Linked DNA regions of Symmachiella macrocystis. The protein of the gene in region 1 interacts with the protein of each later gene in a pairwise test. Links are inferred from orthologs where the notes say so. Each region holds a gene or a part of one and is shown on either strand. Other genes may lie near its edges.

Evidence for each region.
Region 2: the proteins of ribD (region 1) and accC interact in binary tests that used the Escherichia coli proteins (3 or more experiments, as listed by UniProt). The link is inferred for Symmachiella macrocystis from one-to-one orthologs.

Annotation. Positions count from the first base shown.
Region 1 is NZ_SJPP01000001.1:3,620,117-3,634,783, forward strand. The notes cover bases 2,842-5,756. They hold ribD (bifunctional diaminohydroxyphosphoribosylaminopyrimidine deaminase/5-amino-6-(5-phosphoribosylamino)uracil reductase RibD), read left to right. Parts: upstream 2,842-3,694; coding sequence 3,695-4,819; downstream 4,820-5,756. Other genes in these bases: CA54_RS14040 (glutamine amidotransferase), read left to right, coding at 2,842-3,636; CA54_RS14050 (FAD-dependent oxidoreductase), read left to right, coding at 4,931-5,756. Also shown: CA54_RS14035 (vWA domain-containing protein), read left to right, coding at 1-1,336; more of CA54_RS14040, read left to right, coding at 1,357-2,841; more of CA54_RS14050, read left to right, coding at 5,757-6,583; CA54_RS14055 (amidohydrolase family protein), read left to right, coding at 6,804-8,039; CA54_RS14060 (acyltransferase family protein), read right to left, coding at 8,305-9,420; CA54_RS14065 (PVC-type heme-binding CxxCH protein), read left to right, coding at 9,671-13,396; CA54_RS14070 (glycoside hydrolase family 130 protein), read left to right, coding at 13,815-14,667. UniProt on the Escherichia coli protein: Converts 2,5-diamino-6-(ribosylamino)-4(3h)-pyrimidinone 5'-phosphate into 5-amino-6-(ribosylamino)-2,4(1h,3h)-pyrimidinedione 5'-phosphate.
Region 2 is NZ_SJPP01000003.1:256,631-271,378, reverse strand. The notes cover bases 6,505-9,500. They hold accC (acetyl-CoA carboxylase biotin carboxylase subunit), read left to right. Parts: upstream 6,505-7,331; coding sequence 7,332-8,669; downstream 8,670-9,500. Other genes in these bases: CA54_RS24465 (6-phosphofructokinase), read left to right, coding at 8,791-9,500; accB (acetyl-CoA carboxylase biotin carboxyl carrier protein), read left to right, coding at 6,505-6,931. In the rest of the region: CA54_RS24505 (ABC transporter permease), read left to right, coding at 1-927; CA54_RS24500 (ABC transporter ATP-binding protein), read left to right, coding at 1,010-1,669; CA54_RS24495 (PEP-CTERM sorting domain-containing protein), read left to right, coding at 2,077-2,772; CA54_RS24490 (PEP-CTERM sorting domain-containing protein), read left to right, coding at 3,372-4,061; CA54_RS24485 (DUF4082 domain-containing protein), read left to right, coding at 4,320-4,961; CA54_RS24480 (M24 family metallopeptidase), read left to right, coding at 5,220-6,320; more of accB, read left to right, coding at 6,458-6,504; more of CA54_RS24465, read left to right, coding at 9,501-9,855; CA54_RS24460 (CCA tRNA nucleotidyltransferase), read left to right, coding at 10,057-11,487; CA54_RS24455 (Gfo/Idh/MocA family protein), read left to right, coding at 11,601-12,710; CA54_RS29615 (hypothetical protein), read right to left, coding at 12,764-12,925; CA54_RS29610 (hypothetical protein), read left to right, coding at 13,686-14,549; CA54_RS24440 (phosphatase PAP2/dual specificity phosphatase family protein), read right to left, coding at 14,647-14,748. UniProt on the Escherichia coli protein: This protein is a component of the acetyl coenzyme A carboxylase complex; first, biotin carboxylase catalyzes the carboxylation of the carrier protein and then the transcarboxylase transfers the carboxyl group to form malonyl-CoA.

The DNA.
Region 1 (14,667 bases):
AATGATCGACCAGGGGAGCACCGACGTGCAGGTCGACCAAATCGCCACCCGCGCGCGGTTCCCCCTCAGCGGTTTGACCGGGCCGGTGGTCCAGGGAGAGGTCCGGTTAGAAACCGACGATTCGTTGTCGTTTGACGATGCCATTTCATTCACCATCGAAGTTCAGCCTCCCAAGCAAGTGCTGGTCGTCTCGGACAATTATGCGACGAAAGCCAATTTCTTCCGGACCGCTTTGTCGCCGGAGGAATTGGAACTCTCGGGGGATTCGCCGTATCGCACTAAAGTCATCGACTCGGCGAAGTTCGCTGCTGAGGATTTGAGCCGTTTCGATGTGGTCTGTTGGCTGGACGTGGGGCAGCCTGGATTCGCTGATTGGCGGGCTCTGCAACGATTTTTAGAGGCTGGCGGAGGGGCCGTTCTCTTTTTAGGCCCGAACGTCAACCAAGCCAGTTACCTCGATGAAACCGCTCAGGCTATTTTGCCGGCGGACTTATTGGCGAATCGTCCTTTCAAAGAAACCGAACAATTCGATCTGCGAAACCTCACGCATCCACTGTTGCGGACATTCGCCGAATGGGATACGAGCGAATTGGCGAGCGTAAACGTCACACGACACTGGCGGACAAAACCAGCCGACGATGCGACCGTGATCGTACCCTACACCGACGCGAACGAAACCCCGGCGATCATTGAACGCACCGTCGGCCAAGGCCGTGTCGTGATGATCACCACGCCGTTTGACCGCAGCGAATGGAGTAATCTAGTGACCTCCGTGAATGTCGCCGTGGTGCTCAGCGATCAGTTGGCGCAATACGTTTCCCGGCACGACGATGAGCGTTACAACTATACCGCCGGACAAATTCCCGTCATCAAACTCTCCGACGAATTCGAGATCAAACAGTTGCTGATCCGAAAGCCAGATCGCACACAACCGGGCAAGGATCTTCCGCCCGGCGCGGACGAAGTGGTGATTGACGATGCGCGGCTGTTGGGGAATTATCGCCTCATCCCTCGTAACGCCGACATTCAATTCGAACGAGGTTTCAGCATCAATGCCGTCGCCTCGGAAAGCGATCTTTCGCGTTTGGGCACCAGTGATCTTGATGAATTGTTCGGTGAAGGACGGTATGAAGCGGCCCGCGATATCGACAACCTCACACGACAAGTCCGGCAAGGCCGTGTCGGACGAGAAATTTTCCCTTGGGTGTTGGCAATAATGATTGGGATTTTTGTCGCTGAGCATTTCGTGGCCAATTATTTCTACGAAACCGAGACGACCGCCGCGGAAGATATCGCGCGCGGGATGTCATCAAACGCTGATCAACCAGCCGTCTAAGGGCCTACTGCGGATTCCCCATGTTCGACATCTTCCCCGACAACCTGCAACCCCGGATTGAACCCATCTGGCCCTGGCCGGTGGTGGTCGTGGTTTCGATTGTGTTGTTGGTGATCGTCCTGCGTTCCTATCGGCAGCGGGTCGCGCATTTATCACGGGGCACGCGATTCTGGTTGTTGGGGCTGCGAACGGTGGCGGCGTTGCTATTGATTTGGGCAATGTTCCGACCCTCGTTGGTTCTAACGGAAACCGATGAGCGCTCCGGGCAGTTGGTTCTCGTACACGAAAACTCGCGGAGCTTGGATCTCGCCGACGGTCCGGGTGGATTGACGCGCTGGGAGACGATTCTAAAAACATTGGCTGACAATCAAGACTTGTTGGACCAGATTAAAGAAAAGGTTGAGGTCGTACATTACGAGTTCAATAGCGAAATCACTCAGGTGGACAAGCCCTCCTCGGCCGCCGATGGGGAAATGACGGCCATCGGTCATGCCTTGGAATACCTGACCCGTACCCTGCAACCCGATGTCGTGACCGGTGTGTTTCTGTTTAGCGATGGAGCACAACGAGCGCTGCCGCCGTTCGACATCGATCCGCGCGGAGCAGTCCGCCAATACCGGGCGGCGCACAATGCGCCGATACACACCGTCGGCGTCGGTTCATCGAGTCTCACCGATTCGACGATGGATCAAATCGCTGAGGATTTGAAGGTCAATCCGACGGTGTTTGAAAAGAACCAAGTGCTGGTCGGAGCGAATATCCGCGCCTTGGGGGTCGCCAATCGCGATTTGACGGTCAAATTGATGGTCGAAGATCCCAGCATTCGTGATCCCAACAAGAACAACATGAAACTAGCGGCACCGGCGCAGAAGCTGCGCACGACACGCACACAAGACGTGCTGCCGGTCGAGTTTACATGGACGCCGCAATACGCGGGCGAATACAAAATCTCTATTGAAGTCGAGCCGCTTGAAGGCGAGTTGATTACCAGCAACAATGTGCTCACCACCTTTGTCACGGTGCTCAAAGGTGGGTTGAGCGTCGCTTACTTCGATATTTGGCGGCCAGAAATGGGAAAGCTGGCCGAGGTTGGCCGCTCTCCCGATATCCAAATCGACCGGCAAATCGTCCGCTATCGGGGCGAGGCTGAGCCGACGAAAATTCAAGACGAATGGTTCGAACCGGGCCGATACGACGTCTACATCATCGGCGACGTCCCTGCCAAGGTTTTTGGCGAACGGAACCTGAGGCGATTGGCCGAAGCTGTCAGTCAAGGTGCCGGTTTGATCATGACCGGCGGATTTCACAGTTTCGGTGCCGGCGGCTATGCGACGACACCGCTACAGGATCTGCTCCCGGTGGTGATGTACCCCACGGAGATCCTCAATGAGGATGAATTGGACGAGAGTTTGCAAATCTCCAATCCGGTACAAATGTTGCCGACCATCGAAGGTCGCGGCGATTTTGTGATGCGAATGGGGAATCTCGGCGACGAAAGTACCGGTTGGGAACAACTTCCCAAACTGGAAGGAGCAACCAAACTCACGCCCAAAAAGCTGGGACTGGCCCGCGTGCTGGCGGAAACTGAGACGCAACAACCGCTATTGATCGCCCAAGAATACAACCCCGGCCGCGTGATGGCTTTTGCCGGCGACACCACGTATCTGTGGTATCTGGCGGGATTCGCCAATGAGCAACAACAGTTCTGGCGGCAAGTGATCTTGTGGTTGGCGAACAAGGACTCACAAGGCGATGACTCGGTGTGGGTCAAACTCGAAGGACGGCGGTTTCGTCCCGGACAAAAAGTGCCCTTCACCTTCGGCGCTCGCGACGAAGAAGGTAAGCCGCTCACCGATGTCGAATTTCAAACACAAGTAGTCGGCCCGGAGGACAAACGATATCCCGTGGCTCCCCAACGCAGCGGTGATTTGAATTTCGGTGAATTCGCCGAATCCGCTTTGCCGGGTGAGTATCGCGTGGAAGTCAGCGCGGTGCGAAATGGAAAACCGTTGGGTTACAGTGCCAAAGCGCGGTTTGTGGTTTTCGAACAAGATTTGGAAATGTACAACCCGGCGGCCGACCCGTCACTGTTGCAAGAGATCTCGTCGGTCACGCAAGGACGGTTTCTATTGCCGGAAGATTTTCGCGGTTTTCTTGAGGAATTGATCGACAAGGGCATCAATCGCCAACTGACGCAAAACAAAGTGGTTTCGCTGTGGGACAACTGGATCTTATTGGTCTGTTTTGTCGGTGTGATGTCGACCGAATGGTTTCTCAGGAAAAAACGGGGAATGGTTTGATGCGGAGTTCTGATTGTCTCCGCCAACTCTGCTCAGTCGCCATGTGAGCGAAATCGCTATGCCAGCTAGAACATTTTCTGACGCAGAAGCCGCCATGCGCCGCGCCTTGGAAATCGCCGCCTGGGGGACCGGGCGGGTCGAACCGAATCCGCAGGTCGGGGCGGTGATCGTTGATGAGCAAGGAACGCTGATCTGTGAAGGACACCACCAACAATTCGGCGGCCCTCACGCAGAGGTCAACGCCATCACCGCAGCCGCCGGGAACACCGCCGGGAAAACATTGTTTGTCACGCTAGAACCGTGTTCACATCACGGGAAAACACCCCCCTGCTCCCAAGCGGTGATTGATGCGGGATTTGCTAAGGTCGTTGTCGCAATGCTCGATCCCTCGCCGCACACAGCTGGTCGTGGAGTGCAGCAGCTGCGCGAAGCGGGGATCGAGGTCGAGGTGGGGTTGCTGGAAACCGACGCCCGCGCATTGATCGCCCCGTTTTTAAAATTACTCACAACCGGTCGGCCGTACGTACACGCCAAATGGGCCATGACGCTCGACGGAAAGTTGGCGTCGCGGACCGGGCATTCCCAATGGATTTCCAGTCCTGAATCAAGAGCGATTGTGCATGAATTGCGAGGACGAATCGATGCGATTGTCGCGGGGGCGAAGACTGTCGCCGGCGATGATCCGTTACTGACCGCACGACCGGTCGGCCCGCGCACCGCGACCCGCGTTGTCGTTGATTCGCAAGCGGAACTGCCGCTCAATTCGCAGCTGGTCAAGACCATTTCCGAAGCCCCCTTGCTGTTGGCGACGCGCCACGAAGCCGCGCCGCAGCGCGTGGAACAACTACAAACTGCGGGCGTAGAAGTGGTCCAATTCGCCTCCCCTGCGGGAACCGGCGTTCCACTTGGCGAGTTGTTGGATGAATTGGGGCGGCGGCAGATGACCAACGTGCTGTTCGAAGGGGGCGGAACCGTGCTGGGATCGTTGTTCGATGAACAGCTCGTCGATGAAGTACACGTGTTCGTCGCTCCCAAAATTGTGGGAGGCCTCTCCGCCATCACCCCGGTTGGTGGCCTGGGTCTGGAACAGATCCCTGCTCTGCCGTCGCTGAATATACCGTCGATGACCATCGTGGGCGGGGACGTTTATATTCACGGGCGTGTGAACCAAGCCGATGCCTGAATGCCGCCGGTTAGCGTCGCAATTTCGCACGACCGTAGTAGAATGGGCTTGCTATTCATCCAGCAACGGCTAAGAGTTTCTCAGCCATCCTTTTATAGAATTCGTCTCCCTATGCGTATTCAACCTATCGTGATTGCCTTGTTGTTCGCGGGAATCACAGCAACGGCGCTGCCGGCAGCTGAATTTGATGTGGTCATTTACGGAGGCACCTCCGCCGCCGTCACAGCCGCCGTCGAAGCCAAGCAATCGGGCAAATCGGTGGTGGTGGTTTCGCCGGATAAGCATCTAGGCGGACTGTCCAGCGGCGGACTGGGCTGGACCGATACCGGAAACAAAGCGGTCATCGGCGGATTGGCTCGTGAGTTCTATCACCGTGTGTGGAAACATTATCAAACCCCTGAGGCTTGGAAGTGGCAACCTCGCGAAGAGTATGGCGGACGCGGACAGGGAACCCCCGCCGTCGACGGCGCGCAGCGTACCATGTGGATTTTTGAACCCCATGCGGCCGAGTCGGTCTTTGAAGATCTGATTCGCGAACACAAAATCCCGATGCATCGCGATGAATGGCTTGACCGCGAGAACGGGGTCAAAAAAGAAGGCGCAAAGATCACTTCGATCACCACTCTCAGTGGCAAAACCTACAACGGGCAAATGTTTATTGACGCCACCTACGAAGGGGACCTGATGGCGGCCGCCGGCGTGGAATATACCATCGGCCGCGAGGCGAAAAGCCAATATGGCGAGCAGTGGAACGGTGTGCAAACCGGCGTGCTGCATCACAAACACCACTTTGGTGCGGTGAAAACGCCAATCAGCCCGTACCGCATTCCCGGTGATCCACAGAGCGGCTTGCTCCCGCGGATCAGTCCGCAGCCGCCGGGGGAATATGGGGCAGCAGACAAAAAGATTCAAGCGTACTGCTTCCGCATGTGCCTGACGGACGATCCGCAAAACCGGGTGCCGTTCCCCAAACCGGAAGGTTACGACCCGGCGCAATACGAACTACTCGTGCGGATTTTCAATGCGGGTTGGCGAGAGACGTTTAACAAATTCGACCCCATTCCCAATCACAAAACCGACACCAACAACCACGGCCCGATGAGCACCGACAATATCGGTTACAACTACGACTACCCGGAAGCGTCGTATGAGCGGCGACGCGAAATTATCGCCGAGCATGAAACCTATCAAAAAGGGTGGCTGTATTTCATCGCCCACGATCCACGCGTCCCCAAAGAGGTTCAACAGGAGATGCAACAATGGGGATTGGCGGAAGACGAATTCGTCGACAACGGTCATTGGCCGCACCAAATCTATGTCCGCGAAGCCCGTCGCATGGTGGGCGATTTCGTGATCACCGAAAACGAACTGCTCAACAAACCACCGATCCCCGATTCGGTCGGCATGGGGTCGTATGGCATGGATTCACACAACGTGCAGCGGTACGTCACGCCGGACGGGCATGTGCAAAACGAAGGTGACATCGGCCGTTCCACCCGCGGACCGTACCAAATCGCCTATCGCGCGCTGGTCCCCAAACGGGGCCAATGCGACAATTTGTTGGTCCCGGTCTGCGTCTCCAGTTCGCACATCGCCTTCGGCTCCATCCGTATGGAACCGGTCTTCATGATCCTCGGCCAATCCACCGCCACGGCAGCGGTGATGGCGATCGACGAAGGATTAACCGTGCAAGATGTCTCCGCAGTAAAACTGCAAAAAGAATTGCTGAAACGCGGACAAGTTCTTGAAATTCCAGCAGAGTGAACGCACGCCAGTTGAGCGCCTGGCGGCTTCGCTACAAAAACTAAAAGATGAACCACGAAAAAAACGAAAGACACGAAAACGATAAAAAAGAAGACTAGAAATAACCCCTTTCTTTTTTCGTGTATTTCGTGCCTTTCGTGGTTATTTTTTTCAAACCCACTCCAGACGCCGCTTAACGCACAACCAAGTCATTAGTTTTTCGGCTTAAAGGTCCACCAGTATGTCATCTACCATCATCGCCGGTCGTTTTGTGAATCCCGAACGGGAATGGACCGGGCAAATCCGACTTGAAGGCGACACGATTGTCGAAGTTGGTGAGCGACTCGGGACGCCGGATGTGGAATTCGGTGAGGACTGCTATGTCTTTGCCGGGATGGGAGATATTCATATTCATGCCCGCGATGACCAGAGTGAGACGCAAACCTATAAAGAAGATTTCCGCACCGCCGCAGCCGCGGCTGTGAATGGTGGGGTCGTGCAAGTCGCCGATATGCCCAACAATCCGGTAGCGCCGATTGATGATGCTTCATATCGGGCGAAGCAGCAGCATCTGGCGGCGCGCGATGTGCCGATACAAGTCACGCTTTACGCAGGAATCGGTCCCGGGACGCGGCCGCTGTCATTTGCCGTGCCGTATAAGGCCTACATGGGGCCGAGTGTGGGGGATTTATTTTTCTCGACGTTAGCAGATTTGGATGAAACCCTCGCGCATTATCGTGGGCAGTGCGTGAGTTTTCATTGCGAGGATCCCGAACTGCTCGAACAACACAAATCAGCCGCGACGCACGAACAACGACGACCGGCAGAGTGCGAACTTTCAGCGACGCGGTTTGCGCTACAGATGATCGAAAAATATGAACTGCGCGGCAAGCTGTGCCATTATTCCGTGGGCGAAGGGCTGCCGTTGATACGTGCGGCGCGTGCCAAGGGGTTGGACGTGACGTGCGAAGTGACGCCGCACCATTTGTATTACGATGTTTCTGATCTCACCGACGAAAACCGCGGATGGATGCAAATGAATCCCCCCTTGCGAGACATTGCCGACCGCAAGGCGATGCTGGCCGCACTCCGGGACGGGACGTTGGATTATCTGGCCACCGATCACGCGCCGCACACGCTGGAAGAAAACACCGCCGGCATTTCCGGGCAGCCACACTTGGATACCTACGGCGAATTCGTCACCTGGTTGATAGCCGAGCAAGGTTTTACCGCCGGGCAGGTCGCCGCGTTTTGTGCGGAGAACCCAGGTCGGTTTGTGAATCCTTATACAGCACCGCTAAAATTCGGTCGCATCGAGCCGGGATATGTCGCATCACTGACGGTATTAAATCTCGCCCGCCCCACAACCATCCGCCGCGAGGACCTCAAAACCAAATGCGGCTGGTCCCCCTTCGAGGGAGTCACCTTCCCCGGCAGCATCGAAGCCGTCTACGTCCGTGGCGAATGTCTCAAATAAACAATTCCAAACCGAGGACTTGTCGTATTCGACGGGCATGATGTCGGCAGGCATGATTTTCAAACGGCGACATAGAATTTCGAGGACCGCATCACCCCCCGTTAAATCCACCACCCCGGAACGCCGCCGCGAAAAACCCCAAAGGGGTTTCACATCATAGCCCAGGGTAAGCGGCAAAGCCGCGCCACCCTGGGAATGAAAGCCGACATCAAACAAACCCTGAAAGGGTTTTTCAATCGTTGGGCTGACTGGCGATCCCTCCGCATTACAGTCGCAAAAAGATTTTGTTGCGGTAGAGCACATACAAGAACAACCAGACCAGAAAAATTTCGCCGCCGGCCCACATCGCGGGGTGGATTTTGTGTTGGCCTCGCTGGAAGAGCAACTCAAAGATGGCGGGGAAGTCGACGAATTCGCGGACCATATAAATCGTGATTGCGTTCATGCCGATCACGATGAAGGGAAAGGCCAATTTTTTCCAGCCCCAAACATCGACAAACAAATACGAAATCGATAAAGCGATACAACTCCAGCCGGTTGTGTACAACACAAACGAACTGGTCCACAGGTTTTTGTTGATCGGAAACCAAGGGTTCCACAATCGAGCCAAGGCAACACAGGCGACGCCGGCGGCAAAGAGCGTGATCGTTTTCTGTTCGCCTTCCTTTTTGCTCAACTTCAACCAATGCCCGGCTAAGACTCCGGTGAGCACCGTGGCGATTGCCGGAATTGTAGAGAACAAACCTTCCGGGTCGCGGACCTCTTTGTAGAGCACGCCCGGCATGATTATTTGGTCGATGTATCCGCTCAACGTGTGCCCCGGTGTCCAGTCACCGGCACCGAAGCCGGGGACGGGGATAAATCGCATCGCCGCCCAATAGCCGATCAAAATGCCGACGATCCAAATCACCTGCCCGCGGATATTGGTATTCAGTGCAATGAATGCGGCAAACATATAGCTCAACCCAATGCGGCCCAACACGCTGGCATAGCGTTGATTTTCAAAGTCGAGCAGCAGCATGCCGTTAAATATCGCACCAAAGAGCACCAGCAACAGCCCACGGCGTATCACGCGGGCATACAGTTTCGATGGTGGCGTTCCCGTATCTCGTTGCCGTAGCAACGAAAAGGGCATGGCGACGCCGACGATGAACATGAACAACGGAAAGATCTGATCGTAGGCGGTATACCCATTCCACTCGGGATGTTCGGTGAGGAACGCCACCTTTTCGCCCCATTCGGGTTTCATCGCAGCGGCAACGGCTTCGACAAATCCCGCGCCGCCGATGATCCAAAACATATCGAAACCGCGAAGGGCATCGAGCGACATCAGCCGTGGAGAGGGTTGTTCGGCAGCAGCTTTGGGGGAGGCAGCGGGCATCTTCACGGTCTTTCGCACGGGACAGCAGTTCTAAGGGGATCACGGCTGGAGATCATCAAGGTAGCAAAACCAGCCCCACCGCCGCCAGCGAATTCGCCGAATGCTAAGCGAAACTCACCACCGTGTGAGCCGCAGTCACGGCGGTCTTGTTGCGTCGATGCGGCGAAATACGTAACCTGAATAGGTTGCGATCAACGATTCTGACGATCGCGACCAGCTGCATTGAAACCAATGAGGAGATGACCGACCCGTGATTATTCGCTACGCGACCTGCTTATTTTTTGTTATTGCCACACAGATTCTCACATGCGTTGCCGCGACCGCTCAAGAAGCGGAATTTGACTACAACAATGTCCAAGCCCCGCCCAAACCGGCGCCGGGGTGGGTCAAGATGATTGACCAAGGGACGTTGAATCCCGAATTGGCCGGCTATCAAACGCCAGCGGGTATCAAAGTCGAGATCGTGGCGACGGAACCGGAAATCGTCAATCCCGTCGGCATGCGATTCGGACCGGACGGCACGCTCTACATACTGGAATGGGTCAAAGGCAAGTCGGCCGAGCAAACCTACTACGATGTGACCCTTAAAGATGGCACACAACTAAGCATTTTGCGGATGACTAAAGACGTGCCCGATGTGTTGAAAACGCTCCAAGACACAACCGGCGACGGCAAATATGATGCGGCGCAGGTCGTTTTAGATGATCTTGAGTTGTCCTCGTCGGTGGCTTTTCATGATGGCTGGACGTACTTGCCGTCGGTGGGGCACGTGATTCGTCGCAAGCAATCCAAAGCCGAGGGGCCGTTCGATCTCCAGGAAGAAGTCCTGCGTGGATTTTGCGGATTTCACCATCATCAAATCTCCGGCGTGACTTTTGGCCACGACGGGGGGATGTATGTCACCTCCGGCGACAATGACAATCGCGGCGAAGGGGTCGACGGGACGCGCGTCGATGTCATGCGATGCGGCGTGGTTGTCCGTAGCACACCGGACGGGCGGCAGTTGACGGAATTTGCTCGCGGATTTCGCAATCCGTACCGCGACGTGGTCTTTGATGAAAACTTCAACATGTTCCATGTCGACAACGACCAGGAAGACGGGTCGAAGTTCATGGGCGTCCGCATCATGCATGTGGTGGAAGGGGCCGATTACGGATGGCGGTTGTTTCCCGAGGTCGAATGTTGTCGCAGCGACTTTCAACGTGGAGCGGTCAATGGCGAGTTGCCCGGCAAGTTACCTTCGATGATCAAAACCGGTCGCGGTGCGCCGGCCGGGCTGTTGCATTACACCGGCACAGCATTTCCCGAAGAGTTTCGCGGCGTCTTCATTTATCCTGATGTCTATCGCAAATCGGTGCGTGGGTATTTCGTCGAACCGCAGGGAGCCACGTTCCGCATCACAAAAGAATTCACGCTGATGCAGTCGGACGACGATTATTTCCGGCCCTGCCAAGCAGCGATGGGACCGGACGGCGCGATTTATGTGCTCGACTGGCGGACGGACTCCGGCGGTGCGGGCAAATTGTGGGGAGACGGCGTGCATGGGCGGTTGTATCGACTGAGTTGGGCCGGCACCGACGAGATGCCGGCCATTCCACTTCAGCCGGCCGACAGTTGGGCCAAGCTGGCAGCGGCCGATGATGCGCAGTTGGTCGAAATTCTAAAAACCGGCGATTTCGAACAACGCAGCCGCGCGACGGACGAACTTGTCAAACGCGGTGAGAAACACCGTGCGACGTTTTTGAAAATCCTTGCCGACGAAAAAGCACCGATTCATGCCAAACTGCACGCGTTGGGAGGCATGCAGCGATTTTGGGACGCAAGCGTACAAGCCGCGCTGGTGACGGCGCTGCAGCATAAAGATGCGAACATCCGCCGGTTGGCGGCCGACGGATTGGGTAATCACTTGCGATATGCGCCGGAGGGCCAAACGCCGCAACATGGGTATTTGCCGGCCGATACGACCGTCTCTCGTGGGTTGGAATTACAATTCCGTACCGAGACCGATTTGGCGGTCAAACGGCAAACGGCACTGGCACTGGCCAAAATTTACGGTGCCCGCGTTGCCCCGTTGATTGCCAATGCCTTGTATCACGAGGACGCAAACGATGTCTATTACCGCGACGGATTGATTCGTGCGTTGGAGCATACTGGTCGAGCGGGGATTTCTAAGTTCACAGGCTGGTTGCAGTCCGATGATCCAGCAGCGCGGGAAACAGCTGTCCGGGTCTTCGAAGCGCTACGGACACGCGAGGCCGCCCATGAGTTGGCCATCGCCATTGAACACTCCGATAAACTGACGAGTGAGCAACGCATCCGCCTGTTCGCATCCTACCGCAACTATCAACTCAATCCGCCCATCACAGGCGATGCTGTTGCCAACTGGCTGGAGCAACATCCGGCCGCCGGCGTTGACGAAACTCTGGCGGGCCTCAATGCGGTTTCGCTGGTCGGGGGTGTTGCGCCGGAGCGACTGCAGGCGATGATTCTCAAGCTAATCAACTCCGACGAAGCAGACGTACGGCTGACGGTGATGCAAAGCATTCGTGATCTGGGGCTGATCGCCGCCATCGATGCGCTGGCGGCCAATTTGAAGTCCGAACAAACATCGCTGGAAGAAAAACGGGAAATCCTGAAAACCTTCGGCGCGCTGCGCGCCAATGAAACGATCGGCCTGCTGGTGGAATGGACCGAAAAAGAAGGTCCGCTTCGCGCCGATGCGTTGGAGGCGCTCACCGAAGTCGATTTCCGCCGTGCTTTGGCGGTCTCCAGCGAAACCATCGCCACCACCAAAGATGTGGCCTATCAAGCGGCTGCGATCCGCGTGTTGGGGAGTACCCCGGAACGGGCAAAGTTTGCCGGGACGCTGTATGCGGACCGACGTCTGCCGGTCAGTTTGTTGCCAGTGGTCTCCGAAGCACTCCGCAAACATGCGGACAAGGACCCGCAAGTTGCCGCTGTCCTCAAACGCGTGCTTGCGGGCGGCTTGGCGTTGTCGTTGGACCCCCAAGAGGTCAAACGCGTCGAAGAGATGGTGGCCACCGTCGGCCGTCCGCAAAACGGTATGGGAGTATTTTTGGACAAAAATAAGGTCAGTTGCGTCGGTTGCCACTCGTTGGAAGGGGTCGGCGGAAACACCGGGCCTGATCTGACCAAGATCTGGGAAACGCACTCGATCCCCAAGATTATGGAATCGATGATCGACCCGTCCAAGGAAATCAAAGAGGGCTATCAAAAGTTCATCGTCGAAACAGCACAAGGCCGCGTGCATACCGGGTTAAAAGTGCTGGACAACGACCAAGAAGTCGTGATCCGTGATGCGCAGGGCAAGGAGACGCGCATCGCTAAAACCGACATCGAGTTTTTAGAGCCGGATGAAAAAAGCTTGATGCCGGACAACGTGATCGCTCTGCTGAACTATCAAGAATTCATCGACCTCGTCGCGTTTCTCAAAGATCGCGACGCGCAAGAAACATTGCGGACACGCAATTTTCATTGGTGGGTCGCCGGGTTGTATCCGGGCGAATTGGAAACGGCCTATCCGCCGGAGCAAAATCCCGATCCCCAGCAACCGGTGAACGATGCCGAAGGCAATCCACTTCCATGGCGGTCGACACTCGTCTCGGCCAGCGGCTTATTGGATTTGGGGGCTATCTTTGGCGCGCAAGCGGACGTCTCGGCCTATGCGTTGACCTATGTGCATTCCCCTCAGGATCAAGACGCGGTCCTCTCGGTCGGATCGAATGACCAATGTCGCGTTTGGCTCAACGGAAAATTGGTTCACAAGCAAACGGCCGGCCGCACGGCACGCCCGGACCAGGACAAAGTCAGCATTCGCCTCAAACAAGGTTGGAATCCGATCTTGGCGAAAATCGTCAACGAAGGGGGCGCGCATCAGTTCTATATGAAAATTCTCGGCCCCCGCGATATCCGCTTCAACCGCGAACCCAAATTTCCTGAACCGGCTGCGAAGTGAGTCTGCTTTTTCTCGCTTTCCATCAGGGGAATTGGACGGATTTTTGGGCCACCGAGAAAACACAGATTGAACACTGAGAAAAACTTTGTATCGTTAATGTCACGGAGTCATTTCTAAATGACTTGCTGTTCAACATTTCATTTCTCGTACAACTAGCTGGCATATTTGATGGTTCGTCACGTCAGCGCTCGATGTCTCGGTCGTGCCGTGTTCGGTCTGCCCTACCGCCCCTGACTGCAAGCAGTCAGTAGGGAGGTCTGCCGGGTCACGGTTTCAAATCCATTTTTGATCTGTGTTCAATCCGCGGTGATGTGAACCGTCTCAATAGTTGATGCGACATTCACCACGGTCTGGATATCCTGTTGCCTGTTTTCAGACGCCGAGTTCCGCCACATCTCTTTACATCGGGAGTTCTCCCATGTTGCTGATCGTTTCACGGTCGTGCAGTTGGCTGGCCGTTTTGTGGATTGTGTTGGCAAATTCTTCGTTCGTCTCGGCCTATGAACCAGCCGACCCGCCGGAATTCGCCCCCTGGCTGCAACCACAGGAGTGGGAACGCGATACCAAGGGGCCGATCATCGAACTTGGCGAACAAGACGCGTTTGACGACATGCATGTCTTCGCACCATGCGTCGCGCTGGAGGAGGGGCAGTACCGCATGTGGTATGCCGGATCGCAGGGCAAGGTCTCCAAACGGGTTTTCCGATTGGGGCTGGCCAGCTCCAAAGATGGCCGCACCTTTGAAAAACATCCTGGCAATCCTGTCTTTGAATTCGGCGACGGCGAATCCTCGATACTCACACCGACGCTCTTGCGCTATGCAGATGGTTCGGTACTCCGCGAAGACGGAAAATTGCGGATGTGGTTTAGCGCCAGTCATCTATTTGGAAAGAGCGTACACAATTTGCACGAAACCCAAAGTCACGACGGCATCCAGTGGTCGCCCCCCAGCGATCCACAACTGAGCGGCGTTTATGCCCCCACGATCCTGAAGATCGACGATACCTATCAGATGTGGTACACCGACGTCTCCGCGGAACCTTGGAAAATTCGGCATGCGCAAAGCAACGACGGCCAAGAGTGGAAAGAGACCAAAGAGGCGGTGCTGCGAATTGGGCAAAAATGGGAACAAGGGCGGTTGTTCTATCCGACCGTGATCAAGTCGGGCGATTTGTACTTGATGTGGTACGGTAGTTATTGGTCCGCCTTCGAGGGGAAGACCGCGATCGGTTTTGCGGTGAGCAGCGACGGCATCAACTGGGAGAAGAATC
Region 2 (14,748 bases), on another replicon or contig:
TGGGAGGAGTACGATCGCACGATCTTGCTGACCGGGACCCGTGGCGAAGTTCCGCAGGCGCATCGGGATCCTAAAAAACCGTTGCTGGACCATGTTCCGGCCGGCACGATGGTTTTGGGCTATCAATTGCACAAGCAGGCGGGGCTGAAGGTCGGCGATACGGTGACGTTGATGGATCGTGAATTCAAAATCACCGAGACCTATCCCGAACGCGGGACAGCGGACGATAGTACTGTGTGGGTGAATTTGACCGAAGCGCAAGAAATGCTCGGCATGCAAAATCTCGTCAACGCGATTTTGGCGTTGGAATGCAACTGCGCAACTCAAGATCGCCTTGCTGAAATCCGCAAGGACATCGCTGCCATCTTGCCCGGCACGCAAGTTATCGAACGTGGCCCTCCGGCGTTGGCTCGCGCCGAAGCACGCAACAAAGCACAATCGACTGCCGCAGCGGCCCTAAAACATGAACAAGAAGCGGGTCGGGAAACGCTTGAGCGCGAGACCGCGGGGCGGCAACTCGTGGAAAAACAGACCGAGGAGTTCGCCGCCGTGCTGGTGCCGGTGGTGATGATCGGTTGCGGGGTTTGGATCGGTTTTTTGGCGTTGATGAACGTCCGCCAGCGGAGCAACGAAATCGGCATTTTGCGGGCGATTGGTTTGAAGTCGACGCAGATTCTGTTGATTTTTCTGGGCAAGGCTATCTTGATTGGACTCGCCGGCGCGTTGCTGGGTTATGCCGCCGGGTACTTGGTTGGCGTTTCCTGGAGCGATTTTGCGACCACGTCGGTGAAGTCCGCGCGGCTGTTTGAACCACAGCTGTTGTTGCTGGCGGTCATTATCGCGCCGTTGCTTTCGGGGCTGGCCAGTTGGTTGCCGGCCATGTTGGCGGCCCGGCAGGATCCGGCGATTGTTTTGCAGGGCGATTAACCTCCCGCGACCGCTGCATTCATACCGTCCCTATTCAGCGGGGCGATTTTCTTGAACATTCAAGCACATCGATTTGCAACTTATGCTGTTATCAGTCACGGACGTGCAAAAATTCTACCCCTCAGCCAGCGGTACCGTCCGCGCGTTGGATGGTGTCAGTCTCGAGTTGGCGGCAGGAGAATTTACCGCCGTGCGGGGCCAGAGTGGGTCGGGAAAAACGACGCTCTTGTTGCTAGCCGGCGGCTTGTTGGCACCCGATGGGGGGACAGTCCTGATCAACGAGCAGGACCCCTACAAAATGGCTTCCGACGCCCGCGCGCACTTCCGCTCGACAGAAATCGGCTTTGTGTTTCAGCAGTTCCACTTGATTCCCTACCTCAGCGTGCTGGACAACGTGCTCGCCGCTTCGATCCCCACGCATCCCGCCGATGCGAAGCAGCGGGCCGCCCAGTTGCTGGCCAAGTTTGGGTTGGAGCATCGTCTGCATCACGTGCCGGGACAATTGAGCGTCGGCGAACGTCAGCGAACCGCGCTGGCGCGGGCGCTTTTGAATCAGCCGAAGTTGATCTTGGCGGACGAACCGACCGGTAACCTGGATCGCGAAAATGCGGAAGCAGTGCTGGGGCACCTCACGGAATTTGCGAATGATGGTGGAGCCGTGCTGCTGGTGACACACGATGACGAAGCGGCATCGCGGGCAAAGAGGACGATTCACATGGCCGCCGGCAAGGTTGTTGAATAACGGATTCGAGAATTACCAAAAATCGCTCGATTCGCCTATTTTATAGGCTCAAACACTCCTCGGCATCGCTCGTAAACAACGCCCGCTACACCCGGTTTTCCCGCGTTTATTGGGGGGGATTTTGTGGCAGGGTGTAGGCTGCACCTGTTTGAACGCCACTTAGACGCCGCCGAGTGGCAAGTTCGGCGAGGTTAGTCGTCTGTTTCACGCCTGCAGATTCGCTGGCTGTTTCCCGCCGCGAACGCCAACCGCATATCCCGACATGCCAGTCCGCATATCTCACTCTGGGCAGATTTTAGGGATTGTGCCACTTCCGCTTGATTTCCGGGTTGTCTTGGGCCACAATAGTGACTCAGAAAAAGGCAAGCAACTCACCTTTAGCATCGCATTGGATTCAAAGATTCATCATGAAACACATTCTTCTTGCCGGTTTGGTCAGTCTTGGTTTGGTTTCCTCTACTCAGGCGGGGATGATTTTAATTGACTACAATGACTCGGCGATTGCACCAACTTTCGGTGGGACCTGGAATACGATTGCTGCACCATCGGGCACGACTGCACTCGTCGACTCAAACAATGTGGCCACTGGCGTCAGTGTAAGTTTTTCCAGCGTCTGGTTTAATACCAATAGCAATTCGCCTTGGTCGAATGGGGACACTGCCTGGATTGATGGCGATGCTGCCGCAGACACTTTTTTAAACTCTAGCAGTGGAAGTTCCGTCTCGATCACTTTTAGCGGGCTAATCGCAGGTGCTGCATATCAGATAGACCATATAGGAGTACGGGCATCTTCCAGTAATCCCGTTGGCAACTACACGATCAATGGAAGCTTCGGGGATTCTACTCCAAGCGGTAATCAATACGATGCGACTTCGGATGGCTTCACGAACGGTGACTTCATTACTTGGAACTCAGTGGTCGCCAGCGGCTCAGGTGAAATCGTGCTTCAACTCGATGGCAATGGTTTTGCATATGCTTCCGCCAGCCGGATTACTCCGCTGGATTCAGCCGTCCCCGAGCCTTCCACGTTCGCCCTGCTCGGCATCGGTGGTTTGGCCCTGGTCGGTTACGGCTGGCGACGCAAACGGCAACAAGCTGCGTGAAACAGATTGTCAAAGAACTTCCAACCGTCGGCGCCCAAGCGTCGGCGGTTTTTTGTGCGCTGAAGCCATCCATCCCCAAACATAGTGGGAGAATTGGGGAAAGACGACCAATGTGGGACCGCACCAACTAGCTGTAGCGATACGACCATATACCTGCTGTTATGTCGTGATCCCACCAAGGTTGTTGAATAACGGATTCGGGGATTGCGAAAAGTCGCTCAAACCGCTTACTTTATAGGCTCAAACGCTCCTCGGTATCGCTCGCCATCAACGCCCGCTACACCCCGTTTTCTCGCGTTTTTTACGGATAGAATTTGCTTGCGGGTGTAGGCTACACCCGTTTGAGCAACGCTTAGACGCCGCCGCTTTGCAAGGTCGGCGGGTTTGTCTGCTTCACGCTCGCCGATTCGCTGGCTGTTTTCCGCCGTGTACGCCACACCGCATATCCCGACATGCCGGTCCGCATATCTCAGTCTGGGCAGTTTGTAGGAATTGTGCCGTTTTTGCTTGCTATGCGGGTTGTCCTGGGGCACAATGGTGACTCGAAATAGGCAAGCGACTCATTTTCAGCACCACGTTCGATTCAGAGATTCTTCCCCATGAAACACGTTCTTCTTGCCGGTTTGGTCAGTCTTGGTTTGGTTTCCTCTGCTCAGGCGGGGATGATTTTGATTGACTACAACGATTCGGCGAATGCACCAACTTTCGGTGGAACCTGGAATACGATTGCTGCACCATCTGGCACAACTGCACTCGTCGATTCAAACAATGTGGTCACTGGCGTCAGTGTAAGTTTTTCCAGCGGCTGGAATGATGACATTTTTAATTCGCCTTGGTCGAATGGGGACACTGCCTGGATTGATGGCGATGCTGCCGCAGACACTTTTTTAGGTGGAAGAAGTTCCCTCTCGATCACTTTTAGCGGGCTAATTGCAGGTGCTGCTTATCAGATAGACCATATAGGAGTACGGAGAGCTTCCAGTGGTCCTGTTGGCGACTACGCGATCAATGGAAGCTTCGGGGATTCAACTCCCAACGGTAACCAATACAATGCAATTTCGGATGGCTTCACGAACGGTGACTTCATTACTTGGAACTCAGTGGTCGCCAGCGGCTCAGGTGAAATCGTGCTTCAACTCGATGGCAATGGTTTTGTATATGCTACCGCCAGCCGGATTACACCGCTAGATTCAGCCGTCCCCGAACCCAGCACCTTCGCCCTGCTCGGCATCGGCGGCCTGGCCCTGGTCGGTTACGGCTACCGACGCAAACGGCAACAGGCTGCGTGAAACAAATTGTCAAAGAACATGGTGTGGCAGGACCAACCGTTGGCGTTATGCGTCGGCGGTTTTTTCGTGTCGTATGCCTGCCGATTCGCGGGCTATTTTGTGCACTGGCCGCCTCCTCTGCAATCTAGACATTGCGGTCTACAAACCGCCATTTGGCAGTTTGTGGCATCTGGGGTGTTTTTGCTTGATATCCCGGTTGTGACATTGCATGATGGGGAGCCAACAACAGATTTGTCTTCCTTTTTTCGTGAGGTCCGTATGAACCGTAGATTTCTTTCTGCCGCTGTCATTTGTTGTCTCACCGTCCCCATTCAGGCGGCGAATGCTGGACCTATTCTAGATTTTGATACATCAACGGGTAACAACGGGGTCAACCTGAACCAAAGTGTTGGTTGGCAATTCGATGTCATCAATCCCATCACCGTTACAGGCCTGTCGTGGTTTGACGAGAATCAAGACGGCCTGTCCGTCGGGCACACGGTCGGTATTTGGGCGCCCGATGGAACGTTACTTGACTCCGTGGCGATACCGTCAGGAACCGCTGCGACTCTTGACGGAATTTGGCGGACGGTTGCAATCAGCCCGCTGAATCTTGTGGCTGGAAATGGGTATATCGTAGGCGGCGAGAATTTCTCCACGAACACTGACCGCTTAGCTTTCGGTGTGACCCAAAGCGTCGACCCAAACATCACCTTTGCAGGTGGTAGATTTTCTTCGATTGGTTCAGGTTTCGTTCGGCCGACCTCGGCTACGGCAGGCAACCCCGGCGTGTACGGTCCTAGTTTCAGCATTGAGATGGCCGCAGCCGTCCCCGAACCGAGCACCTTCGCCCTCCTCGGCATCGGCGGCATCGCCCTGGTCGGCTACGGCTGGCGACGTAAACGGCAACAAGCTGCGTGAAACAAATTGTCAAAGAACTTCCAACCGTCGGCGCCCGCGCGTCGGCGGTTTTTTCGTGCGCTGAAGCCATCCATCCCCAAATACAGTGGGAGGATTGGGGGAAGACGAACAACGTGGGGCCGCACCAACTAGCTGTAGCGATACGACCATATAGTTGCTGTTATTTCGCGATACCGGCAAGGTTGTTGAATAATTCGGCCGTAATTGCTCAAATGGCGGCAACTGGTGAGCCGCAAATACTTGGATAGGAGATCCCCCATGGCTACGGACCGTTTCGTCAAACGTCGTAAGGGCGTAGTGCGCAAGTTGAAGGCAGTCGGTGCGGATGCGCTGTTAGTGACGAACTTTACGAACGTGACCTACCTGACCGGTTTTAGTGGGGACGACAGTTTCCTGTTGGTTAGTCAGGACGCCACGGTCTTGATTAGCGACGGGCGGTATGAGACACAGATTGCGGACGAGTGTCCCGGATTGGACGTTCATATTCGTCCGCAAAAGATTGGGATCGTCGCCGCTGCGGCCAAAATTACCGCGCGGGCAAAAATCGCGAACCTGGGCTTCGAAAGCAACTCGACGACGGTCGATGAGTCTGAGGGGCTGCGCACGGCGCTTAAGAGTGCGGAACTCGTTCCCGTTTCAGGGCTTGTGGAAGAATTGCGGCTGTGCAAGGATGCCTCGGAAGTTGCGGCGCTGCGCGAGGCGGTGACGCAGGCGGAGAGAGGGTTTGAGGTTCTCAAAGCAACCCTCCGTGGCGAGCAGACGGAACTTCAGGTGGCGCATGATCTCGAACATTCGATGCGGAGCTTCGGAGCAACTGGTTCGAGCTTTGCTCCGATTGTGGCGGTGGGAGCTCACGCGGCGCTGCCGCACGCAACTCCTAGGCGGGTCTTGATTTCCGACGCGGATTTTGTGCTGGTCGACTGGGGGGCTGATGGGCCAACGGGGTACAAAAGCGACTTGACGCGAGTTTTGGTGACCGGTAAAATTTCGGCGAAACTAGAGAAAATATATAGAGTTGTGTTAAATGCCCAACTCGCGGGGATTCGAAATGTCCGTCCCGGAGCGCGGTGCTGCGATGTGGATGCGGCTGCTCGAAAAGTGATTGAGGACGCCGGATACGGCAAGAAATTCAATCATGGTCTGGGCCACGGTCTGGGCTTGGATATCCACGAAGGCCCGCGATTGAATTCCATGACGGAAATGGAATTGAAACCGGGCATGGTGGTGACGGTTGAGCCAGGGATTTACCTTCCCGGATGGGGAGGAGTGCGAATCGAAGATGATGTGTTGGTGACAAAGGATGGGCACGATGTGTTGACCTCCTCACCTAAGAAATTCGACGACATTGTCTTGAGCTGACCGATAACGCGTAACTTCAGATAACGCGAAACTCATTAGAACTCCAGCGGCTTTCGGTGTCTGGCGGAACGGCGCATCCCAGCGCAGTCCGAGGCAGCACTTGTGAGTCGTCAAAATGAATAATAGGAACGAAACACATGGCTGACGAAAATCAGTCGACGCAAGGTCCGGTCGATTTGGCCCGCCTGACTGAACTGATCGAATTGATGGAAGCGCACGGCCTAACCGAAGTCGATGTGCAAAACGGCGAGCAGCGCTGGAAGTTGCGGCGCGGACCACAAGACGTCATGCAAATGGTTCCCAACGCCGCCTATGCGGCAGCGCCACCCCCGGCCGGAGCGCCTGCGGAAGCTGCTGCGGTGGATGACGGCACGATTGAGATCACCAGCCCGACAGTGGGGACGTTTTTCACCGCGCCGACGCCGGAAGATCCTCCTTTCGTGAAGATCGGATCGAAGGTTTCCGGTGACACAATAGTTTGCATTGTCGAAGCGATGAAGGTCTTCAACCAGATTCCCGCGGAAGTTTCCGGAACCATTACTGAAGTGCTAATCAAAAATGGTGATCCGGTGGAATTCGGTCAGCCGTTGTTTCGTGTGCGGCCCGGTTGATTCGCGATTTCGGCCAGAACGCGAAACCGGTAAAACGAAGAGTTGACCGGATGCCACTCGCCACGACCGACGGGAACGAGAATTGCGTATGGTGGCGCGATTTCTCTGAGGTGTCAGTCGCCGCAAGAGGAATGGGTGCGCAAGAGGATTTGAGGACGGGTCGCTGTGGTGAGGGCCGCAGTGGTACGGCTCACAGCCTGCGCATGAAAGTAAAGTCGCCGGATTTGTGTTGATGTGTGACATCACGCATCAATCCGCAGCGGCCAAGGGAATTTGAGGTCGAGCAGTTATTACGGAACCAGTTGTCGAAAACAGAACTATCGCACGTCGAGTGAAACGGTCCTGGTGCCGTTGAGCGAGACGAAATGAGCGCGAGGTGGGCGCGACCCACAAAGGTGCCATGTTTCAACGAATTCTAGTCGCCAATCGTGGTGAAATCGCCTTGCGGGTCCTCCGTGCGTGTCGCGATTTGGGAATTGAGTCCGTCGCTGTCTTCAGCGAGGCGGACCGCGGTGCACATTATCTGAAATTGGCTGATGAGGCGTATTGCATCGGCCCGGCTGCCGCGACCGACAGCTATCTGATGATCAACCGTATCATCAGCGTCGCGGAACTGGGCAATGTCCAAGCTATCCATCCTGGATACGGCTTCTTGGCGGAGAACTCACATTTCGCCGAAGTCTGCCGTAGTTGCAATATCGAGTTTATCGGTCCCCCGCACGAAGCCATGGCACAGTTGGGGGACAAGGTGACGGCCCGCGGGATTGCGGAGCAAGCCAAAGTCAGCGTGGTCCCCGGCAGTGACGGACTGGTTGCCAGTGAATCGGAGGCCTTGGAGGTCGCGAATCGCATTGGTTATCCGGTGCTGATCAAAGCCACCGCCGGTGGGGGTGGCAAAGGGATGCGGGTGGCGATGAACGACATCACGCTGAAGTCGGGCCTCAAGGCGGCTTCAGCCGAGGCGGAGAGTGCCTTTAGTGATGGCGGCGTGTATCTCGAAAAATACATTGAGCATCCGCGGCACGTCGAAGTCCAGATCTTGGCCGACAGTCACGGCAACGTGGTGCACCTGTGGGAACGGGATTGCAGTTTGCAGCGACGGCACCAAAAAGTCGTCGAAGAAAGCCCCGCTTCGAGTTTACCCACTGCCGTGCGGCAGGACATCTGTAAGGCGGCTGTCCGGTTGGTTAAAGCGGCGGGTTACCAGAACGCGGGTACCGTCGAATTTATTGTCGACAAGGACAATCAGTTTTACTTCATCGAAGTGAACGCGCGGATTCAAGTGGAGCATCCGGTAACCGAGATGGTGACCGGCATCGACTTGATCCAACAGCAGATTCGCATTGCTTCGGGGGAGGCGTTGCCCTGGAAACAGAAGGGGATTCCTTGCGAAGGGTCCGCTATTGAAGTCCGCGTGAATGCAGAGGATCCCGACAACGATTTTCGCGGCTCACCCGGAAAAATCACGAAATTGCGCGTTCCCGGTGGGATCGGCGTGCGTTGGGATTCGCATGTTCATGAAGGCTACACAGTCGGACCGTATTATGATTCCTTGATCGGAAAACTGATTGTGCACCGCCCCACGCGCGACGAGGCGATTGCGACGATGAAGCGGGCGTTGGCGGAATTTGAAGTGGAAGGGATCGCTACGACAATTCCCCTGGCACGCAAGATTTTTGATCACAACGCCTTCGCCGAGAGCAAAGTCGATACCACATTTATTGAGCGAACATGGTAACGTGCGGGTCCTGTCGTGATCAGCACCACTGCACAAGTAGATAGGCCACATTGAGTGGCGAAATGGATCAGTCCAAAGCGACGGACCGTTAGTTTTTGTCAAACAAGAGAGACGTGAGAAAATGAAAGTTGCATTATTGACCGGTGGCGGCGATTGTCCCGGTCTGAACCCGGTGATTCGCGCAGTGGTTCGCACGATTCACAATGCCGGCGGAAAATCGATCGGCATGCTTGAAGGTTGGCGCGGCGCGATTGAGGGAAATTTTACAGATCTCTGCGTTCAGGACACCGATGAAATCATTGCCCGTGGCGGCACGATTCTGGGGTCTTCGCGAACGAATCCTTATAAAGATCCAGATGACCCCGAACTGGCGGATCGTTTGATCAAGACGTTTGATGAACTCGATGTGGATGCGCTCATCGCCATTGGGGGTGACGACACATTGGGTGTTGCCAGCCGGTTGTATTCGGAACGCAAGTTTCCCGTGGTTGGTGTACCTAAGACAATCGACAACGACTTGAGTTGCACCGACTTTACGTTTGGCTTTGATACGTCGATCAATATCGTGATGGAATCGGTGGACCGTTTGCGGACGACAGCCGAGTCGCATCGTCGTGTGATGGTCATCGAAACCATGGGACGCCACGCCGGGTGGATCGCCTGTTTCGCCGGAATTGCGACCGCCGCCGACTTTATTCTCGTGCCGGAAGTCGAAGTCGACATCGACGAGATGTGCAATATTCTCAAAGCGCGTCGTGCGGAAGGCAAGTCGTACGGCCTGATCATCGCCAGCGAAGGGGCCAAGTTGCCGCAAAGCGGTATGGTCACACAGGACGCCGAAGTGGATGACTTTGGTCATGTGAAACTTGGCGGGATTGGCGATACCTTGGCTGAAGTCATTGAAGAACGGACCGGAATCGAAACGCGGGCCGTCACATTGGGTCACTTGCAGCGCGGTGGTCCGCCCAGCGCCTACGACCGCGTGTTGGGGACCCGTTTGGGAATCAATGCCGCTCGGTTAGTGCTCAACCGTCAATATGGCCGCATGGTCGCCTTGCGAGGCATGGGTATTGTCGACGCCCCATTATCCGAAGCGGTGGGTACGCTCCGCACCTTGGACCTGGAATTCATGCGCGAAGCGGGAGAATTCTTCAAATACGACGCCGATCCCAACCACACTCCGTAAGCGTTGCGTCGTATGGTTCGGTCACCCAACGGCGGCGACCGGCTTAGTAGTCAATGGTATTCGGCGAGTGGGAACCATCACGTTTCCGCTCGCCGTTTTTTTGTCTTGAAGTAGTTTCAAAACCCTCTGACGCATCTCGCTGATACTAGAATGTAAGTTTCCGGAACAAGCGCAACCGGGTTTTGAAACAGGTTCTTGGCGATGGCAACCTGGAACCTAGTGGCTGTGGGGCGTGTCTTGTCGGCTGTGGCTTTGCCCGGTCGCGGCTTCGGCCTAAAATGCAAAGCAGCCACCCAGAGAGTTGAGAATATGACCACCAGCAATACCCGCCGCGAGTTTGCCCTCTACGTTGCGCGGGAATTGCATGAAGCGGGGTACCAAGCATTGTGGGCGGGCGGGTGTGTGCGCGATGCGTTGTTGGGACGCGAACCTTCGGATTATGACGTCGCTACCAATGCGCGTCCGGACGAAGTCCGTAAAGTTTTTGGAAGGCATCGCACGGTGCCCGTGGGGGCCAGTTTTGGTGTGATGCTGGTGACGGCGCCGCGTAGCGAAGACAACGTCGAGGTCGCCACGTTTCGCAAGGAAGGCCCGTATCTCGATGGCCGTCGCCCCGATTCCGTACAATACTGCACGCCCGAAGAAGACGCCCGGCGGCGCGATTTTACCATCAACGGCATGTTCTATGATCCGCTCAAAAATGAGGTTCTAGATTTTGTGGGCGGGCAGGAGGATCTGCGGTTAGGTATCGTGCGGGCGATTGGCGACGCGCATCATCGCATCACGGAAGACAAATTGCGGATGCTCCGCGCGGTACGGATCGCAGCGACTTTAGAATTCACACTCGATCCAGCCACTGCGGCGGCGATTGCGGAGATGGCTACGGAAATCGCAGTGGTCAGCGTTGAACGCATCTTCCATGAATTAGCACGTATGCTGGTTTGCCCTCGGCGGGTGCGGGCGTTGGAATCGTTGCGCGAATTGGGGCTGCTGCGGATGATATTGCCGGAGATCATCCCCAACTTGAACGAAGTCGATTCGGCCGAGCACTGGGGCAGAACCTTGCGGATGTTAGCTGGACATTCGGAGATGTCGTTTGAGTTGGCCTTTGCCATCTTGCTGCGAGAAGTCCCCACTCAGCAGGGTCGAGAAAACGATTCTCCCGCTGCCCGCGACGCAGCGCGTGCGGAGGTGGTCGAGCAAATTTGCCGCCGCTTGAAATTATCGAACCAGCAAACTGAACGGATCTGTTGGCTGGTCCAGCAGCAACACGTTCTTCGCGATGCTCCGCAACTTCCGCTGCACGCGCTCAAACGGTTATTGGTAAAGCCGGGCGCGAAGGAATTGCTCATGCTGAACCGGGTTGCCGCCGTCGCGGCCGAGGTGGATTTGACCGCTGTCGAATTCACCGAACGCTTCTATGAGGAAACGCCCGCTGATGAACTCAATCCTCCCGAATTGATTAACGGCGGCGATTTGATTGCGGCCGGTTTGTCGCCGGGACCGGGATTCAAGGAAATTCTCGATTCGATCCGTGACCGCCAATTGGACGTTGAAATCACCACCCGCGAAGCGGCGCTTACGGTTGTGAATCAATTGATAACTGGCAAGAGCATCGAAGAGAATTCCTAACGGACTGCTGCCGGGCCAATCCTTGCGAAAGCGGGCGAACGTCCTTACAGTCTAAAACCAAACGCCCGCATTGAGCATTCCTAAAGACTACAGTCGAAGGCCTAGTTCCTCCCATGCCCGCTCCCATTCGTTTCGGCATTATCGGTGCCGGCGCTGTTTCCGACTACCACCATGTTCCCGGCATCAAGATCGATCCTCGCGCCGAACTCGTGGCGATTTGCGACCCCAATGCCGACTTGATGCAGCAGCGTCAAACCGATTGGGGACCAACGCGGTGTACGACCGACTACAAAGAATTGGCGGCTGATCCCGATGTCGATGCGGTGATCATTGCCACCCCCAATTTCACGCACAAGGAGATTGCGCTGGCCTGTATTGCCGGGGGCAAACATGTGATGTGCGAAAAACCGTTGGGGCTGAATTTCGCCGAATCGCTGGAGATGTATCAGGCCGCCCGCGACCAAGGGGTCCGGCATATGACCGCTTTTACGTATCGGTTTGCGCCGTCGATGCGGTATTTGAAGCATCTGGTTGCGACGGGCGCGCTGGGTGTGCCGCGGCATTTTCGTAGCCAGCGTTTTCTGGATTTACCGGAAACGAGTTGGGGCTGGCGACAATCTAAAAAATTGGCCGGAGCGGGGGATCTGTTCGATATGACAATCCATCGCATCGATTTCGCACAGGACTTGATGGGGCCGATGACGGCTGTCTGCGGTGCCATTGCGCAATACGCAACGCGCGAAAAGACGGCCGATGGTCAAGCGTGTCCGCCATCGGATGTCGACGATTGGTCGGCATTGATCGGTCAATTCTCTGGAGGTGCAGTCGGTGTGTTCGAGGGAAGCACGGTGATGAAGGGCTATCACTTCGGAGGCTTCGGGCGGGAATGGGCCGAGGTGAATGGCAGTGAAGGCTCGGCCGTGTACCAACTCACTGAGCCGAATACGATTTTGCTGGGCAAGGGGGGCGAGTCGCTAGAAAAAGTCGATGTGCCTGCGGAGTTCCTCACGCCGGACGGCAGCCCCCGTGATCCCAGCCAGGGCGTACCCGCCACGGTCTTCCGGTACGATCTGGTCTACGAACTCGTCTCGGCGATCATCGAACAGCGCGATGCCGTCCCGGGATTCGATGATGGAGCCAGTGCGCAGCGGATCGCAGATGCGGTGTTGGAATCATTCGACAACCGAAGTTGGGTGACATTGCCAAGTGGATTGGAGACGTAAGCAGACCGCTTGACTGGCTGGTGCTGAGGATTGCCCCCATTGAGAAACGCGGTTTACTTTTTTGGTTGTGCGCGTTTTTTCTTCTTCGCGGCGACTTTGGGGGACTTCTTTTTCGGAGAGGTCTTTTTCTTTGCCGCCTTCTTCGCGCCAAAAATCTGGTCGTAATTATTGGCAAATGCGTCCGTCGATCCGGTGTGTACTGTGTAGCCCGTCATGCTGGATTCCTCAATGTCCGTGTCGAATTCTTAGCGTACCGCCCGGTGGTCGCCGGGCAATTTGGTCATGATACCGGCAGGGAACGTGGCTTCAAGTGTCTCGCTGTTTGCTACTTGGTGTTCATTGCACGGGGCCAGCACAGTCCTAACGGTTTTGCCGACTGTAACGTCTCTTTTCTGGCGTACGGTGCGGTTGGGAAAAGATTCTCTTGGAAATCGCTAAAATCGGTGTGAAATGTTCGGGGTTTCTACGTTATGACCTATGAACCGGAATAGCACGAGCGAAGCGAACACTCTGTCTACGTTGAGTTGTTTACGGCTGGCAGGAATATCATAGGTTCGCTTGTTTGTCGTCGATATCGCGGGAAGCCTCTTTTTTTCCGTTGTTTCGTTAGCGTTTAGCGAAGTCGTCGGGTGACAGTGCGGAAAACGCAGCTGTGTTGGGCAATGCTCGCGATGGCCTGATTCTCGGCTGTGATGTGTTGACGCAAGGTTTGCAGTCGAAACTAGCAGTATGACAGCCCGCGAATCCCGTTTTTTGGCTTTGAGGTGGGATGAATCTGGGAAAATATCCCAAGTTCATTAAACTTATTGTTGATCGAGCCGGCGACGGCGCGATACAATTTTATGTAAGTCTAGGGTAAATAGAGGGAATGGTTGAATTCCTGCGATTTCTTTAGCAAAAGTTCTGTGCAGATTTCCGTGCCTTAGTTTCCGGCGAATAACAAAATTGCCGTCGTTCCGTGAAAGGAAATGTTCCATGTTGCCGCGATTCCTTAGCAAGCCGTTTCGAGGACGAACCGCGTTATTGATGACTTGTTTATCAATCGCCGGTGTTGTCACGCTCACAGGGGCGTCGAAATCCCGAGCCATTACCAAATTGACCCTCGATCCGACTGCGGATGTCGTGCCGCTGTTCGATGGGATTGAGCAAAAGTCGTTGGACGTTTCGTACATTGCCAAGGATTCCAAAGGCGGAAACCTGTTCATCACCAATACGGGTGACAAGCCGTTGACGATCCAAATGCCGAAGGCATTCGCGGCTGTGCACGTGATGAAACAAATTGGCGGTGCCGGCGGGAATGTCGGTGGCGGTGGCGGTGGCTTTGGCGGACAAGGCGGCGGCGGTGGCGGCCAAGCGGTTGGCGGCGGCGGCGGGTTCGGTGGTGGTGGTGGCGGATTTGGTGGTGGCGGTGGTGGCGGCGGATTATTTTCCGTACCTGCTGAAAAAACCGCGAAGATCAAAATCAAGACGGTTTGCCTCGAGCATGGTAAAGCCGAGCCGCGTCCCAAAATGGAATACGAAATCAAACCGTTGGAAGAATTCACCAGCAACGGACCATTGTTGGAATTGGTCGAAAGCTATGGCTCGAGCCGTAGCAACAGCGATTTCGGCGCCGTTCAAGCGGCCGCGTGGCATCTTGCCAATGACATGAGCTGGCGTGAATTGGCGCAGAAGAAATTCGATCGCGTCGGACGTCCGGACGAAGCGTACTTCAGCGGTCGTCAACTTCAAGCAGCCCAAGGTATGGTGACCATTGCTGTGACCAAGTCCAAGGAACGTGAAGAAGAAAAAGCTAAAGAAGGCGGCGACAGCGTGCGTACCTACAACGAAGAAAAGTAGTTGCACGCGATTTGCACAGCACAGAATTCACGGAACACGAGGAACTCGCTTCTCTGCAAAGAGAGGGGAGTTCCTTTTTTTAATTTGTCCATTGTTTCTATCGCCCGCACCTTTCCCTGTGATAGCGACGAATTGCCGCCTCTGCTTCAGGGCGGATTACGATTGTCGGTCGCGCCGCACGTAACTGCGCCATTGCCTC